4 regions of the Pseudomonas sp. Tul2A7 genome follow, and region 1 is predicted to be linked to each of the others. Evidence: riboswitches for the same ligand, from Rfam matches in the RefSeq annotation. Region 1 holds a riboswitch; each other region holds the start of a gene.
The links. A riboswitch is a leader RNA that binds a small molecule or an ion and turns the genes downstream of it on or off. The one in region 1 is predicted to bind cobalamin.
Positions count from the first base shown of each region.

Region 1 (4,184 bases):
TCGGACAACTCGATCAGACGCTCGACACCGTAACGCCAATAGGCGATGCCGCCGTGCAGCGAGATCAGGATCACCTTGGCGTGGCGCAGCACTTCGTCGACGTACAGATCGACCGAAGCGTGATTCTGCACCTGCATCGGATTGGCCAGACGCAGGCTCGGGTAATCTTCCGGCAACTGCTGCGCCGCTTCGGCGAGCAGCGCCAGGCTGGAGTCGCCGCTGCACAGGATCACCAGCTCGGCGGGGGTTTGGCCAAGGTCGGCAATGTTGTCATCCGAGACGAAACCGCCGGGCTGTGTCCTGAGCAGGTGCATGGCTTAAACGCTGAGCGCAGCGCGCAGTTGCGCTTCGAGTTGGGCGGCGTCGAGTTGCTGGCCGATCAATACCAGACGGGTAACGCGCGCTTCATCGGCGCCCCACTGACGGTCGAAATGCTTGTCGAAACGCGTGCCCACGCCCTGGATCAACAGGCGCATCGGCTTGTTTGGAATGGCGGCGAAACCTTTGACACGGAGGATGCCGTGCTTGACCACCAGTTGCGTCAGCGCGTCGAGCAGCAGGCTTTCGTCGGCTTGCGGCAGTTCGATGGAGATTGAATCGAAAGCGTCGTGATCGTGGTCATCGTGATCGTCATCGCCTTCACCATGGTGGTGATCGTGATGACTGTGACGGCTGTCGATGTGTTCTTCGGAACCGGCGCCGAGGCCGATCAGCACATCCAGCGGCAGACGGCCGTTGCTGGCTTCGATGATTTTCACCGCCGGTGGCAGCTCTTCGGCGACTTCAGCGCGCACGCGAGCGAGATCTTCCGGGCTGGTCTGGTCGGCCTTGTTGAGGATGACGAGGTCGGCGCTGGCCAGTTGGTCGGCGAACAGTTCGTGCAGCGGCGATTCGTGATCGAGGTTCGGGTCGAGTTTGCGCTGCGCATCGACTTGATCCGGGAATGCGGCGAAGGTGCCAGCGGCCACGGCCGGGCTGTCGACCACGGTGATCACTGCGTCAACGGTGCAGGCGCTGCGGATTTCCGGCCACTGGAAGGCTTGCACCAGCGGTTTTGGCAGGGCCAGGCCCGAGGTTTCGATGAGGATGTGGTCGAGATCGCCGCGACGGGCGACCAGTTCGCGCATCACCGGGAAGAATTCTTCCTGAACGGTGCAGCACAGGCAGCCGTTGGCCAGTTCGTAAACGCGGCCGGTGGCTTCTTCTTCGGTGCAGCCGATGGTGCATTGCTTGAGGATTTCACCGTCGATGCCCAACTCGCCGAACTCGTTGACAATCACCGCGATGCGCCGGCCCTGCGCGTTGTCGAGCATGTGCCGCAGCAATGTGGTTTTGCCCGAGCCGAGGAAGCCGGTGACGATGGTGACGGGGAGTTTGGCCAGTGTTTTCATCGGTATGCCCTTTGGCAAGCGGCGGGCATACGGGACGAGAACCGGCAACGCGCGTGCGCGCCGGAAGCGTTCGCCACCGGATCACCCCGCCCGGTTGTAGTGAGAAACTGTGACGAGGCAGGTCTCCTGGCTGACGGTGTTCAGGCGCTGGGCCTGGCGTTGGCTGCGCCTTCCCGCTGGCTCATCGATTGAGCTGGCAGTGGCGTGGCAGCGAACATCACCGTTCACAGTTGCGGGGGCAGCCGCGGCATTGACCGCGTTCCCTTCTTAGCTTCGGCGTGGGCCGAAGAACCTCGAAGGCGCAAGGCTACGCATGGTGTGGTTTTGGGTCAATGTTTGGATTGGGGGTATATCCGTTGCTGCGGGTGCGGCCGCTGACGGTTTCGCTCTTACAGCGAGTCACCTTTTCCAAACGCCGAAAAGGTAACCCAAAAGGCTTTGCCCCGGCGTACGGCACTTCGCTGAGGCTCAGTGTTCCCTCGCTACGGTGTCCATCCGGGGGCATCGCCTACGGTTTGCTTCGCTGCACCTCCTCTCGATGTATGCGGCTACGCCGCACGGCGCTGCGCGCCTACCCCCGGATGAACACCTTCGCTCGGCCTGCCGAAGGGGCAAAAAAGCCAGATCAAAAGCCAGATCAAGAGCCAAAGCCAGATCAAGAGCCCCTCACCCTAGCCCTCTCCCGGAGGGAGAGGGGACTGACCGAGTGGTTTGGGAGATGTACGCCGACGTGCGATACCGCGTCGAACGCGCATTTTGAAAAGCCCAAAAATCGGCTCCCTCTCCCTCGGGAGAGGGCTGGGGTGAGGGGCAGCAACAACGCAAATCAACAGCCGAACACCCGCGCTCTTCACCACTCAATAGGCCGAGTGGCAGCTCGCCTGCTTTTGATCTTGGAGCCCATCGGCAGGCTGAGTGGAGGGATTGATCCGGGGGTGGGAGCGCAGCGACCGTTTGGCGCAGCCAAACACAGCGAGAGGAGGTGCAGCGAAGCAAACCGGAGACGCTGCGCCCGGATCGATCCCGGAGCGAAGGAACCCCGAGCTTTAGCGAGCGGGCCGAACGTCAGGGCGAAGACCTTTTGGTTACTTTTGGGGCGTTTGCCAAAAGTGACCCGCCGTAAGGGCGGAACCGTAATCAGCCACACCCGCAGCAACGGATATACACCCACAAAATTGACTAAAATCCCCAACCCATGCTCTCCTACACAACTTGTTACGGGTGCCCTTCACAGGGTGAAACGGGAAACCGGTGAATCATGTGCTTTACTCAAGCCCATGTCAGTCCGGTGCTGCCCCCGCAACGGTAAGCGAGCGAAGCGTCAAAACCACTGTGTCAGCAAGGCATGGGAAGGTGACGCTTGCAGGTCGGCCTGACGCCAACCCCTCGTGAGCCCGGAGACCGGCCCGCAACACACAGCCCGCACCTTGTGCGTCGCTGAACATAACAAACCCGCGGTGGGCGGGCGCTGTTCGAACCTCTGCGAGCCCGACCCGCAGGGGTTTTCATGCGCTCGATTCACCCACTGACATTCCAGAGGGAAGCGCCATGTCGATCATCAGCAGCACCGGCAGCAACACGGACAAAATTTCCAGCACCGCCACCCTGAGTCAACGCCTGAGCGCCGCGATCTTTGCGTCGATCCTCGGCGCCAGCCTGGTCTACTTCGCCGGTTTCTCGCACATCGAAGCGGTGCACAACGCCGCCCACGATACCCGCCACAGCGCCGCGTTCCCGTGCCACTGAGACCTGCCGACATGATCAAGCGTATTGCGCAAACCGCAGGTTTCACCGGTCTGCTGGCCGCCCTGCTCCTCACCCTGCTGCAAAGCTTCTGGGTCTCGCCGCTGATTCTTCAGGCAGAGACCTTCGAAAAAGCCGAACCCGTGGCTGAAGTTCACGAACACGCCGCCGGCGCCGCTGCGCACACCCACGATGCCGAGGCCTGGGAGCCGGAAAACGGCTGGCAGCGCGTAGTCTCGACCACTGGCGGTAATCTGGTCGTAGCCGTCGGTTTCGCCCTGATGCTCGCCGGCCTCTACACCCTGCGCGCACCGACCAAAACCTCGCAAGGCCTGCTCTGGGGCCTGGCCGGTTACGCCACTTTCGTCCTCGCGCCGACCCTGGGCCTGCCGCCTGAGTTGCCGGGCACAGCCGCTGCGGATCTGGCCTCGCGTCAGATGTGGTGGATCGGCACGGCCGCTTCGACTGCGGTCGGGCTGTCGTTGATCGCGTTCAGCCGTCACTGGCTGATGAAGATCCTCGGCGTGGCGATTCTTGCCGTACCGCACGTGATCGGCGCACCGCAGCCGCAAGTGCATTCGATGCTCGCTCCCGAGGCATTGGAAGCCCAGTTCAAAATCGCTTCGCAGTTGACCAACGTAGCGTTCTGGCTGGCCCTGGGCCTGATCAGCGCCTGGTTGTTCCGCCGCAAAAGCGCTGGCCAATACCACGCATGACCCATGACCGCGCAGCGCCGACCTTCGTGGTCGGTCTGGGCTGCCAGCGCGGCTGCCCTGCCAGCACGCTGCGCGCGTTACTCGACCAAGCCCTACAGGCACATCGCATTGAACTTCAAACGGTCAAGGCATTGGCCAGCATCGACCTGAAGCGCGACGAGCCAGGCCTGCAAGAACTTGCCGCTCAGTTGGCTTTGCCCTTGCTGTACTTCAGCAGTGAGGAACTGGCCAGTTATCAGCAACGACTCAGCCACCATTCGCAAATCGCCTACGAACGAACCGGCTGCTATGGCGTTGCCGAAAGCGCTGCGCTGGCCCTCGCCGAACAGTTGAT
Region 1 covers NZ_CP186499.1:5,782,792-5,786,975, forward strand. The annotation lists gene cobN (cobaltochelatase subunit CobN) at 1-314, opposite strand, end outside; gene cobW (cobalamin biosynthesis protein CobW) at 318-1,391, opposite strand; cobalamin riboswitch at 1,491-1,702, opposite strand; cobalamin riboswitch at 2,594-2,815, shown strand; gene ACOYXJ_RS25745 (CbtB domain-containing protein) at 2,940-3,137, shown strand; gene ACOYXJ_RS25750 (CbtA family protein) at 3,149-3,850, shown strand; gene ACOYXJ_RS25755 (cobalamin biosynthesis protein) at 3,847-4,184, shown strand, end outside.

Region 2 (4,184 bases), 1.0 Mb from region 1:
TCATTCACTGCTGTCCACAGCGCGCCACTTTTCGGCTCCCAGGCCAGGCCATTGGGGTTGCGGATGCCTGAGGCGAAAATCCGGTGATTACCGGTCGCCCGATCAACTTCCCAGATCGCCGCGCGACCTTCTTCCTTATCCAGACCATTTTCGCCAACGTTGCTGTTCGAGCCGACCGTGACGTACAACTTGCTGCCGTCCTTGCTGGCGATGACGTTTTTCGTCCAGTGGTGATTCAGCGTGCCGCCGGGCAGATCGACAACCTTGATTGGCTGCGACTTGATCTCGGTCGCGCCGGGTTCGTAGTTGAAGCGCAGCAGGCGATCGGTATCGGCGACGTAAAGATCATTGCCGACCAAGGTCATGCCGAACGGCGAGTTGAGGTTTTGCAGAAACACCGTGCGTGTCTCGGCCACGCCATCGTGATCAGCGTCGCGCAGCAAAGTGATGCGATTCGGGCTTGGCACGCCAGCGCCGGCCTTGCCCATGACCTTCTTCATGACCCAGCCACGAATGCCACTGCTGTCATCAGGCTTTGGCGGGGCGTTGGTTTCTGCCACCAGCACATCGCCGTTGGGCAGCACGTAAAGCCAGCGCGGATGGTCGAGGCCTTCGGCGAATGCAGCGACTTGCGTGCCAGTCGCTGCCGTCGGTTTAGCGCCCTGGGGCCAGCCGATCGCCGGGGCGATGTTCACCGTCGGGATCAGGGTCTTGTTCGGTTCGGGCAGCTTCGGCGACGGGCCGGTACCGTCGGAGACTTGCAGGCTGGAGGTTTCACCGCAGGCGGCGAGACCTCCGGCGAAGGCGATGACAAAAACGAGCTGGGGCTTGCGCATTGCTGATCTTCCCTATGAATGCATTCCTAATCATAGAGGAGGGCGCAAGCCCGATGGTTCAACTGCTCAGCCGCGGGCTTCCTTGAACAGCACGGCGATGCCCGGGTGATAGTTGCCGGCTTCGCTGCGCAATTTGCGATAGGCGTAAGGGAAATACCAGGCGACCGCGCAGGTGTGTTCCTTTTGCAGATCGTCGACCATGTCCTGCAGCTCTTCGGGGCTGGCGCTGTGCTGGGCTTTTTGCGGCGCGACAAACAGGCAGCCAAGCTTGAAGTCGCTGGCATAGCTGATGCGTTTGGCGTCGTTGGTGATGTCGAGCAGGGCTTGAGTCAGATTGAGGTTGGTAACCTTTGGCCAGCGCTGGGTGGCCTGGATAAAGGCGCGGTCTTCGGCGCCGGCGAGAAACAGATCGGCGCGGGCATTGCGCTCGCCTTCTTCATTCTGTTTGCGCGTGGCAGTGTCATTCAAAGTGACCAGCTCGGCCATCCACGCCGCTGCCGAGAGCAGTCCGAGATTGGCTTTCTCGTCATGCCAGTAAGGGGTGTCGCTGTCGCCGCGCACGGCATTGTAGCGGTCGATACAGTCAAACCAGCGTTCAAGCACCGGGCGCAGGAATTCCAGGCGCGGGTTGCTGATGATCATGCCTTGCATCGTCATCATCCTTTATTGTTGTAGTGGGCTTTTCGGGAAAGGCATGGCTCTTTGATATCATTTGTATCAGTGTGGCACAAGATTGGCGGCAGATAATTGATCAGCGGCAGTTATTCGCCCGATGGCCGCCTCTTTAATTGACGCTCCACCCCCAACCCTCTAACCTTCGCGGCTTGTTTCAGGTGCTCTGTGACCGCTGTCGACAGAGTGAAACAGGGAAGCCGGTGAGGGTTGTCTTCAAGCGAAGAACCACCACGATCCCGGCGCTGCCCCCGCAACGGTAAATGAGTGAAAACTGCGCCTTGAGCCACTGCCTCGACAGAAGCGGGAAGGCGCGCAGTCAGGCCAACGCCGCTCATGAGCCCGGAGACCGGCCTGATCCATCCAGCGGCATCACGGTGGGCGATGCCAGGCTTTTTGCCGTCTATTCCTGTGCCTGCCCGCCGTTATCCAGCCTCAACGGAGAGCTCCCCCATGACTGATTCCCCCGAGCGCGACGAACGCCATCTGGCGCGTATGCAGCGCAAAAAAGCCGTGATCGACGAACGCATCGCCAACTCGCCTGACGAGTGCGGCCTGGTACTGGTGCTGACCGGCAACGGCAAAGGCAAAAGCAGTTCGGCCTTCGGCATGCTCGCCCGCGCCATGGGCCACGGCATGCAGTGCGGCGTGGTGCAGTTCATCAAGGGCCGCAACAGCACCGGCGAAGAGTTGTTCTTCCGCCGCTTTCCCGAGCAAGTCCGCTTCCACGTGATGGGCGAAGGCTTCACCTGGGAAACCCAGGACCGTCAGCGCGACATCGCCGCCGCCGAAGCCGCGTGGGCTGTCTCTCGCGAATTGCTGCGTGATCCATCGATCGGTCTGGTGGTGCTCGACGAACTCAACATCGCCCTCAAACACGGCTACCTCGATCTTGATCAGGTGCTTAGCGATCTGCAGGCGCGTCCGCCGATGCAGCACGTGATCGTCACTGGTCGTGCGGCCAAGCCGGAAATGATCGAAATGGGCGACACGGTCACCGAAATGGGCATGCTCAAACACGCCTTCCAGGCCGGTATCAAAGCGCAGAAAGGCGTCGAACTTTGAATCAACCACGTCACTGCCCGGCGGTGCTCATCGCCGCGCCGGCCTCCGGTCAGGGCAAGACCACCGTCACCGCCGCGCTCGCCCGTTTGCATCGCAATCAGGGGCGCGAGGTGCGTGTGTTCAAATGCGGCCCGGATTTTCTCGATCCGATGATTCTCGAGCGCGCCAGCGGTGCGCCGGTGTATCAACTGGACATGTGGATGGTCGGCGAGCAGGAAAGTCGTCGGCTGTTGTGGGAAGCCGCCGCGGAGGCGGATCTGATTCTGATTGAAGGCGTGATGGGCCTGTTCGACGGCACGCCTTCCAGCGCCGATCTGGCGCGGCACTTCGGCGTGCCGGTGCTCGGCGTGATTGATGGGACGGCGATGGCGCAGACCTTTGGTGCGTTGGCGCTGGGCCTGGCGAAGTATCAGCCGGATCTGCCGTTTGCCGGTGTGTTGGCCAACCGTGTCGGCACGTTGCGCCATGCGCAGTTGCTCGAAGGTAGCCTCACTGAAGGCCTGCGTTGGTGCGGCGCATTGTCCCGCGAGACCGGTATCGAACTGCCGAGTCGCCATCTCGGCCTGGTCCAGGCCAGCGAACTGAATGATCTCGATGTGCGTCTCGATGCCGCCGCCGATGCATTGGCCAGCAGTTGCGAGGTAGCGCTGCCACCGGCCGTGGAATTCGCCGCGCCTGATGTGATCGCCGTCGAACCGTTGCTGAAAAACGTGCGAATCGCCGTTGCCCGCGATGAAGCGTTTGCCTTCACCTACGGCGCGAGTCTCGATCTGTTGCGGGCGATGGGCGCCGAGTTGAGTTTCTTCTCGCCGATCCGTGACACGCAATTGCCTGGCGCTGACAGTCTGTATCTGCCCGGTGGTTATCCGGAATTGCACCACGTTGCGTTGTCGCAGAACACCGCGATGTTGGAGGCGATTCGCGCGCATCATGCAGCGGGTAAACCGTTGCTCGCTGAGTGTGGCGGGATGCTGTATTTGCTCGATTCGCTGACTGACGTTGAAGGTGCTCGCGCCGAATTGGTTGGGCTGCTCAAAGGCGACGCGGTGATGCAGAAGCGTCTGGCGGCGTTGGCGTTGCAAGCGGTGGATCTGCCGGAAGGCTCGCTGCGTGGGCACACGTATCATCATTCCCTGACCACCACCGAACTGACGCCGATTGCGCGTGGCTTGAGCCCGAATGGTGGGCGCGGTGCCGAGGCGGTTTATCGTGAGGGGCGGATGACGGCCTCTTATGTGCACTTCTATTTTCCGTCGAATCCTGCGGCTGTCGCTGCACTGTTTGCGCCTGACTCCGAAGCCGCCTTCGCGAGCAGGCTCGCTCCCACAGTTGAAACAGTGGTGACTGAAGCAATGCAATCCCCTGTGGGAGCGAGCCTGCTCGCGAAAGGGCCATGACCGACAACGCATTCTCCGAAGCCGAGCGCGAAGCAGTTTATCGAGCCATCGCCGAACGCCGCGACATGCGCCACTTCACTGGCGGCACGGTCGAGCCGGAGCTGCTGCGCCGACTACTGGAAGCCGCCCACCAGGCCCCGAGTGTCGGCCTGATGCAGCCCTGGCGCTTCATTCGCATCAGCGACCGCAGCCTGCGCGGGCAGATCCAGAACCT
Region 2 covers NZ_CP186499.1:167,698-171,881, reverse strand. The annotation lists gene ACOYXJ_RS00865 (PQQ-dependent sugar dehydrogenase) at 1-836, opposite strand, end outside; gene ACOYXJ_RS00860 (hypothetical protein) at 903-1,487, opposite strand; cobalamin riboswitch at 1,651-1,880, shown strand; gene cobO (cob(I)yrinic acid a,c-diamide adenosyltransferase) at 1,962-2,573, shown strand; gene ACOYXJ_RS00850 (cobyrinate a,c-diamide synthase) at 2,570-3,970, shown strand; gene bluB (5,6-dimethylbenzimidazole synthase) at 3,967-4,184, shown strand, end outside.
Region 2: another riboswitch for cobalamin. It lies ahead of cobO (cob(I)yrinic acid a,c-diamide adenosyltransferase); the one in region 1 lies ahead of cobW (cobalamin biosynthesis protein CobW).

Region 3 (4,184 bases), 180 kb from region 1:
GCTGACACCATTGAGCAACTCGGCGCCGCGCACCTTGAACGTCAACCTGGAACAACTCAGAACACTGTTCATCGTGCGGACCTGCGGCCAACCAGAATCAAGGCAAACACCGGCGCACCGACCAGCGCGGTAATCACCCCGACCGGAATCACCTGACCCTTGATCAGCGTGCGCGACAGCACGTCAGCAGCAATCAAAAACACCGCGCCGCCCAACGCACTGGCCGGCAGCAGTCGTGCATGCCCGGTGCCAAGCAACAGGCGCGCAGCGTGGGGAATCACCAGGCCGACAAAACCGATCGAACCGACAATCGACACCATCACCGCCGTCACCAGCGCCGCGCAGCCAATCAATAGAATCTGCACACGTCGCACCGGAATGCCGAGGGATGCCGCCGAATCCGCGCCAAAGGTAAACGCATCCAACGCCCGCCGATGCCACAGGCACACGACCAACCCCAACACGGCCACCGGCACCGCCAGCCACACCGACGGCCAGCGCACGCCACCGAGATTGCCCAACAGCCAGAACATGATCCCGCGTGCCTGCTCGGAGCTGGCCGAACGGGTAATCAGAAACGCCGTCAGCGCATTGAATAACTGCGAACCGGCGATCCCCGCAAGAATGATCTGCCCGGTGCCGCTGGCCGAACCGCTGACCCGCGCCAGTACAATCACCAGCACGAACGCCGTGACTGCGCCGGCGAAAGCTCCGACTGACAGCGAGATGAGCCCGGCGCCAACACCGAGCAACGCCACCATCACCGCACCGGTCGAAGCCCCGGCAGAAATCCCCAGCAGATACGGATCGGCCAAAGGGTTACGCAGCAGCGACTGCAAAATCACTCCGCACGTGGCCAACCCGGCACCGCACGCCGCCGCGACCAGTGCGCGGGTCAGGCGATAGTTCCAGACGATGCCTTCATCGATAGGGTCGAGCACATGCCCGGCGCCCCACAGCTTGTTGGCCAGCACTTGCACCACCACGCCCGGTTCAATCGAGGTTTCACCAATGGCCACGCCGGCAATCACTGCAATCAACAGTGTCGCCAGGGCCAGCAACGTACGGATCAGGCTGGCACTCATTGCGACAGGTCATAGCCGTTGATGGCTGTGGCCAGTTGCTCGATGCCGTCGAACATGCGCAGGCTCGCCTGCATGGCCATGGCGTCAAGAATGATGATGCGGTTGTGTTTCACCGCGTCCATGTTGCGTGTCACCGGGTCGCTGCGCAGAAAGGCGAGTTTCTTTTCATAGTCGTCAGCGGGGAAGCGTCGGCGATCCATACGCGCGATGACGAGGAAGGTCGGATTGGCTTTGGCGATGGTTTCCCAACCGACTGTTGGCCACTCTTCATCGGACTGCACGACGTTGCGCACGCCGAGGGTGTCGAGCATGAAATCGGGAATGCCTTTGTGCCCGGCCACGAATGGCTCGATATCCATTTCGGCGCTGGAGAACCACACCAGCGCGCTGGCGTCCTTCAGTTGTTTACCTTGGGCGGTGGCAACCGACTTGGCGAGGCTGGCCTTGAGTTGATCATTGAGTTGCTGACCACGCTCCTGAACATCGAAGATCTGCGCCAGTTGGCTCACGCTCTTGTAAATAGAATCGATGCGAAACGGTGCCAGCCGCGTGCCATCGGCGCCGACGAGGTTGTCCTTGGCCTCGCAATCGGAGGGCAGCAGGTAGGTCGGGATCTTCAGCTCATGAAACTGCTCACGGGTGCCGACCGCGCCTTGCGGGCCGACCATCCATTCCAGCTCCACGGCGACCAGTTCCGGGCGCTTGCCGATCACCGATTCGAAACTTGGCTCGTTGTCGGCCAGGCGCTGGATCTTGTCGTCCTGCGCTTTGTACTTCGTCAGCACATTGTTGAACCACAGTGACGTGCCGACGACTTTATCGCTCAGGCCCATGGCGTAGAGCATTTCCGTGCCGGCCTGGCCGATGGTCACGGTGCGCGTCGGTGCGTGCTGGAAGGTCAGGGTGCTGCCGCAGTTTTCGATCGTCAGCGGATAGAACGTCGGTGCCGCCTGCGCCATGGCGCCAAGGGTCAGGCCGGTGATGAGGGTGGCGATGCGGGGCAGCAGCATGGGGCAGTCTCCAAGGGAACCGTACGGGGAGCGAGGCGGGTACGGATCGGAAACACACCATCGAACGCGGTCAGGGAAACTGCGCAAGGCCGGTCATCAAAAGAAGAAGTACACGGCACGATGTCCTTCCCGGACACCCCGCCGGTTAGTAATCACTGTGCCGGCAGGTCTCCTGACTGATGCGTCATCGCCTGGCTCCGGCCTTCCCGGGGTTCACCCAGTGGCAGTCGTGGAGCAGGCTCGGCACCTACAGTTGCGGGGGCAGTTCCGATCAATGCTGTGCAAGCACCTCGGATTCCCTATTAGTCCCCTTCGGGAACCGACGGCGGCATGGTAGTCGATCGAGCCGCTGAAGGGGAGACGAATCTGCCGTGGCGAGGATCAGTGCTGGCTCATCAAACCGTGCAACACGCCTAAACGCAGGCCCGGTTCGGAGGGCAGCATTTGCGCAATGCCGAACACTTTGAACGCCGCCAGCATCAACACCAGACCGCCGGGTAGAATGCTCTGGCGGTGTGGTTGCAGGCCGGCAAGCTTGAGCTGTTGCACGTTGTTCACCTTCAACAGCAGCAGCGACAGGCGCAGCAGGCCACCGTAGGTGATGCCGTCCTGGCCGAAGTCGTTGAGGCGATTGGCCTTGAGCACTTTGGCCAGCATGCGTGCGGTGCCGGAAGAGCCGATGGTCTGCTGCCAGCCCTGCGCACGATAGCGCCGGGCAACCTTTTCAAACTGCAGGATGGCGAAGCGTTCGGCCTCCTGTAGCGCGCCGGCAGACACGTCACCGCCGCGAAAGAAGCGCGTGCTCAAGGTGCCGCTGCCGATGGCGATGCTTTCGGTGAGTAACGGTTGTGAGCCTTGGCCGAGGATCAGCTCGGTTGAGCCGCCGCCGATGTCGACCACCAGGCGCAGGTCTTCAGCGCTTGGCAAGGCGTGGGTCACGCCGGCATAGACCAGACGCGCTTCTTCATGGCCGCAAATGACGTCGATGGGAAAGCCCAGATGCCGCTCGGCACTGGCCAGAAACAGTTGCGCGTTGTTCGCCTCACGCACCGCACTGGTCGCCACCGCACGGACTCGGCCGGCCTCGAAGCCGCGCAGCTTCTTGCCGAACCGCGCCAATGCCTGCCAGCCGCGATCCAGTGCCAACGCATCCAGCGCACCACCGTCAAAACCTTCGGCAAGGCGCACCGGTTCACGCAGGGTTTTCACTTCCTGGATCTGCAAGCCCTTTCGACTGCGCACCGACTGGCCGATCATCAGGCGAAAGGCATTCGAGCCCAGGTCGATGGCGGCAAACAGCGAGGCGTCGTCTTTCATGGGAATCCTTGCAGAGCATCCGTCGCGAGGCTCAAGACGGTTTGCGAGGATTCTGCCGTGATCTTGATGACATCCTGATGACGGGGCAGGGGCGGTTCAGTGAATGTGTGGCTGTCATGACACTGTCATTATCCGGCGTCTATGCTGAGGCCAATACATCGCGTGTTCTTAAAGTTTTTGCTGCCAGTTTTGGCAGCTTTTTTTTGCCCGCGATTTGGCTGTTGATCGTTCCGACGCTCCGCGTAGGAATGCCTCTAGGGACGCTCCGCGTCCAGTGACGCGGAGCGTCACGGGCTGCCTTCCTACGCGGAGCGTGGGAACGATCAGCCTGTGTGTTTGCAATTTTGGTGGGGGCTTGGCTAATATACGATCCATATACACATCGTATCGGATTCATATATGGGCATCGTAAAGATTTCAGAGGACATGCACGAGAACCTGCGTATCTCCAGCAACGCCCTCAGCCGCTCGATCAACGCGCAGGCCGAGCACTGGATGCGTATCGGCATGCTCGCCGAACTGCACCCCAACCTCGACCACAGCGCCATTTGCCGCTTGCTGATCCGCGCCGAACAGAACGGCGGGCTGGATCTGCAACAACTGACTCAGGAAGCCGTCAGCGCATGAGAAACCAGATCAAGATCAACACCCCGGCCGACATCGCCCAATCACGCGCTGCCGGCAAACTCGCCGCTGAAGTACTGGCGATGCTGGTGCCGCACGTTAAGGCCGGCGTCACCACTGATCAGCTCGATCAACTGTGTAACGACTA
Region 3 covers NZ_CP186499.1:5,958,911-5,963,094, reverse strand. The annotation lists gene ACOYXJ_RS26505 (ABC transporter ATP-binding protein) at 1-72, opposite strand, end outside; gene ACOYXJ_RS26500 (FecCD family ABC transporter permease) at 69-1,073, opposite strand; gene ACOYXJ_RS26495 (ABC transporter substrate-binding protein) at 1,082-2,095, opposite strand; cobalamin riboswitch at 2,241-2,434, opposite strand; gene ACOYXJ_RS26490 (Ppx/GppA phosphatase family protein) at 2,477-3,412, opposite strand; gene ACOYXJ_RS26485 (ParD-like family protein) at 3,812-4,039, shown strand; gene map (type I methionyl aminopeptidase) at 4,036-4,184, shown strand, end outside.
Region 3: another riboswitch for cobalamin. It lies ahead of ACOYXJ_RS26495 (ABC transporter substrate-binding protein); the one in region 1 lies ahead of cobW (cobalamin biosynthesis protein CobW).

Region 4 (4,184 bases), 770 kb from region 1:
CGCGAGCAAATGCCGGCGCAAGGTTTTCCATAACTGCAAGGCGCCGCGCTGAGTACAGCGCGGGCCGGTGCAGATGAACACGTGGCGCGCATGCTCGGGAAGGTGCGACCAGTCCGGGTGCGTGTCGACGCCGTCGACGGTTTTGATTTCACTCATCAGAAACGGTACGTGTAGCGCACTTCGGAGGTGAACGGCCGGCCGAGGTTGTCAACGTTGCTCGAGCGGCTGGTGACATAATCACGGTCGAACAGGTTCTCCACCAGCAGGCTCACGCGGTGTTGGTGGGCGTGGTCGAGGTAGCGATAAGCGTCGGCGTCGACCACCGAATAGTTGCCGTATTCAACCTGTTTCGAACTGGTGATGTCGCGTATGTAGCGGATCGCGCCGCCGGCACCCCACAGGCGATTTTCCGATTCATAACCCACGCGGGAACGGGCGAAGAAGCTCGGGATGTCATTGATGGTCGCCCCCGTGCGCGATTCGGTGAGGTTGCGGGTCATGTCCGCTTGCAGGCTCCACTGATCGTTGAGTGCCAGTTTCGCGTCAGCCTCGAAACCGCGCATCCGCACCTGGTCTTCACCGTTGACCCACTGAATGCCGTCGAGGGTGATCAAGTCGTCGATCTTGCGTTTGAACAGAGTCACGCTGGCGCTGAATTCGCGATCCCGCAGAAAGCCTTTGTAGTCGACACCCAGTTCCGCGTTGCGGCTTTTTTCCGGTTTGAGATTACGGTTGCCGATCTCGTCGCCCGGTTCGTTGACGAACAGTTGCTCGGCGTTCGGCAGTTTGTAGGCGCTGCCGTATTGGCCACGCACGGACCAGTTGTCGTTGAGGTCATACAGCGAAGTGAGCATGCCGACCGTGGCACCGTCGCCGCCGCTCATGGCTTCGTGGCGAACGCCAATGCTCGGGTGCCAGTTCGGCAGCGCGTCGATCTGCGGGCGCAATTGCGTGTAGAACGCATGCGCTTCGGCCTTGTCGTTATCGATGATCAGTACATCGTCCTGGCCCTTGAACCATTGATTGTCGGTGCCAAACACCAGCACATGGCCGCCGGGCAATTCAGCCTTGCCTTCGGCCTGCACACCCCAGTCGGTGAAGCCCCAATAGTCGTTGTGGTTGATGACTTTGGTGCCGCCGCCGGCGACGTTGTTGACCCGCGTGTAGCGCGTGTCCCAGTCGTTGAGATGACCTTTGACGAAGTAACTCAGGCGCTCGTTGATGTTCTGCTCAAAGGTCGCCGTGGCGATCTGCTGCACGCGATCGTTGGTGGTCGTGTGATTGTCGACCGGGCGGGCGAAGTCGAGATTGGCGTCGGCATATTGGTAGAACAGTTCCAGCCGCGAATCATCGCCGAACGACTGAATGGCCTTGCCGCCGAAGGTGGTGACTTCGTAGGCACGTTTCTTCTCGCTGACGTTTTTCATGTCACGGTTGCGATACGGCTGGTAACCGTCGGAGACGTTGTGGCTGACGTACGCCAGCAAGCCGAGATCGCCGAAACCGTTGGTGAAGATATTCTCGACCCGAGCGTCTTCGCTGGTGCCGCCGAAACTGTCGACGCCCAGATTCACTTCGCCGGAGGTTTTGCGGCTCTGCGGGCTGCGGGTGACGATGTTGATCACCCCCGACACCGCTTGGGTGCCGAACAACAGGCTCTGCCCGCCCTTGAGCACTTCGATGCGCTCGATGGCATTGGCCGGCAGGGTGTCCAGATACAGGCCGCCGTACAGTCGATTGTTCAGGCGCACACCGTCGAGCAGGATCAGCGTGTCGTCGTTGCGCCCGCCGAGCAGCGAATAGGTGCCGTAATCGAACGGGCCGTTTTTCGGCGCAACGTACAGGCCGGGAATGAACATCTGCATGACACGGCTGACATCGGCGCTGGGGCCGGCGCGCTCGATCTGTTCGCGGCTGACGATCTCGACTTTACTGCCGAACTTGGCCATGTCGGCGACAGTGGTCGATTCCACTGACGGTGCAGAAACGATTTGCTGATTGAGTTCCAGCGGCGCGTCGTCGGCCAGTAGCAGCGGGCTGAACAGGCAGCCAAGGAACAGGGTTGGAGCACAAGTGTTGAAAGGTCGAATCATTGTCTTCTCGAAAAGGATCTTCGCAGAAGAGCATGCAGGAGAAGGCATCGCGCACAGCCAATACCGGCCCATGCCCGCCCACCGCAGGATTTTGCCAAACAGCATTTCAGGCCGGTCTCCGGGCTCGCGCGTATCGAGGCTTTCACCTTCCCATGGCCGAGTGGCCACAGTGGTCTGTCGAAAGCATCACGCGCATACCGTTGCGGGGGCAGCACCGGACTTGTTCGAAAAGAACGTACCGGTTTCCCGTTTCACCCCATGCACGGCGGCAGGGGGCACCTGAAACAGGGCGGCATCTGAACATTCGACGGGCGGTTCGTCAATGTGGCAAGCAACGGGGGGGCTATTGGATGCGTTCCAGAGCGGCAAACTGGCCACTCAACCACGTATAAAGCTGAGACACCGCCGGGCTGATCTGCTTGCGATGCGGGCACACCAGACTCAAGGGTGAGGCATTGCCGGGGAAATCCTTCAGCAGCACGATCAGTCGCCCTGCGATCACGTCTGCACTGACGTCCAGCCAGGATTTGTTGGCGATGCCTTCGCCGCTCAACGCCCAGCGGCGCACGACGTCGGCGTCGTCGCTGAACATCGGTCCCGAGACCTGGATCGTTTCACTGCCCAGGCTCCACTTGTCGTAGACCCGGCCACCTTGCTGGTAGAGCAGGCAAGGGTGGTTGTGCAGATCGTCCGGTGTTTGCGGGTATCCGTGGCGCTCCACGTATTCCGGTGCGGCGACCAGCACCCGCCGGTTCCACGGTGCCAACGGCAGCGCCACGTAGTTGGCATCTTCATTCGAGCCGTATCGAATCGCCACGTCTACCGGGTCGCGAAACAAGTCTGCGATCTGGTCCGACAGAGAAAATCGCAAGGTCAGCTCCGGGTGCTGGCGGCGAAACAGCGTAAGCCACGGCAGCAAAATGTTGCGCCCCAGATCGGACGGCGCCGTCACTTGCAGCACACCGCGCAACGTGGCGTTTTCACCGCGCAGGTTTTCCTTGCCTTGCTTGAGCGCCTCCAGCACCGAGTGGGCGGTGGGCAAGTATTGCTCGCCCTCGGCGGTTAATCGCAGGCTGCGGGTGGTGCGCGCAAACAGGCGCACGTCCAGCTCACGCTCCAGACGCTTGATCGCCGCGGCAACCTGACCGGGCAATAAATCGGCCTCAAGGGCGGCAGCGGTGAAGCTGCCCAGCGCGGCGCTGCGGGTGAACAAACCAAGATCATCAATGCGGATCATTTTCACTCCTGCAGTGAAAGTGTTGGCCCATTCTGCTGGTTTTTCTTTGTGCCTGGGAAGTCGAAGATGGCGGCAAGTGAGCACATCAGCTCTTCAGACAGCGAGTTTCCATGAAAGCCATCACCTTCACCCAACACGCTTTGCCCATTGAAGATCCGCAATCGTTGCAGGACATCGACCTGCCGGTGCCGACTCCCGGCCCACGGGATTTGCTCGTAGAAGTTCGTGCGGTGTCGGTCAATCCGGTCGATACCAAAGTGCGCGCCGGCACTTTCACCAAAGAACCGAAAATCCTCGGCTGGGATGCCGCCGGCATCGTCCGTGAGGTCGGTGCTGAAGTGACGCTGTTTCAGCCTGGCGACGAAGTGTTCTACGCAGGCTCCCTTGCCCGCACCGGCAGTTATAGCGAATTTCACCTGGTGGACGAGCGAATCGTCGGGCACAAACCGCGTTCGTTAAGTGCAGCGGATGCGGCAGCATTGCCGTTGACGTCGATCACCGCCTGGGAATTGTTGTTCGACCGTCTCGGTGTCAGCGAAGGTTCAGGGCAGGGCAAGTGCCTGTTGATCACGGGGGCAGCGGGCGGCGTCGGCTCGATGCTGGTGCAACTGGCCCGACAGTTGACGCGGCTGACTGTCATCGGCACCGCCTCGCGGCAGGAAACGGCTGACTGGGTCCGGCAGTTGGGCGCGCATCACGTCATCGATCACAGTCAGCCGCTGCTCGCACAGTTGCAGGCACTGGGCATTGACGAGGTCAGCCATGTCGCCAGCCTGACCCATACCGAGCAGCATTTTGCCCAGCTGATCGAAGTGCTTCGACCACAAGGGCGTCTGGGCGTGATCGACGATCCT
Region 4 covers NZ_CP186499.1:5,008,659-5,012,842, forward strand. The annotation lists gene ACOYXJ_RS22370 ((2Fe-2S) ferredoxin domain-containing protein) at 1-156, opposite strand, end outside; gene ACOYXJ_RS22375 (TonB-dependent receptor plug domain-containing protein) at 156-2,093, opposite strand; cobalamin riboswitch at 2,186-2,391, opposite strand; gene ACOYXJ_RS22380 (LysR family transcriptional regulator) at 2,437-3,330, opposite strand; gene ACOYXJ_RS22385 (zinc-binding alcohol dehydrogenase family protein) at 3,441-4,184, shown strand, end outside.
Region 4: another riboswitch for cobalamin. It lies ahead of ACOYXJ_RS22375 (TonB-dependent receptor plug domain-containing protein); the one in region 1 lies ahead of cobW (cobalamin biosynthesis protein CobW).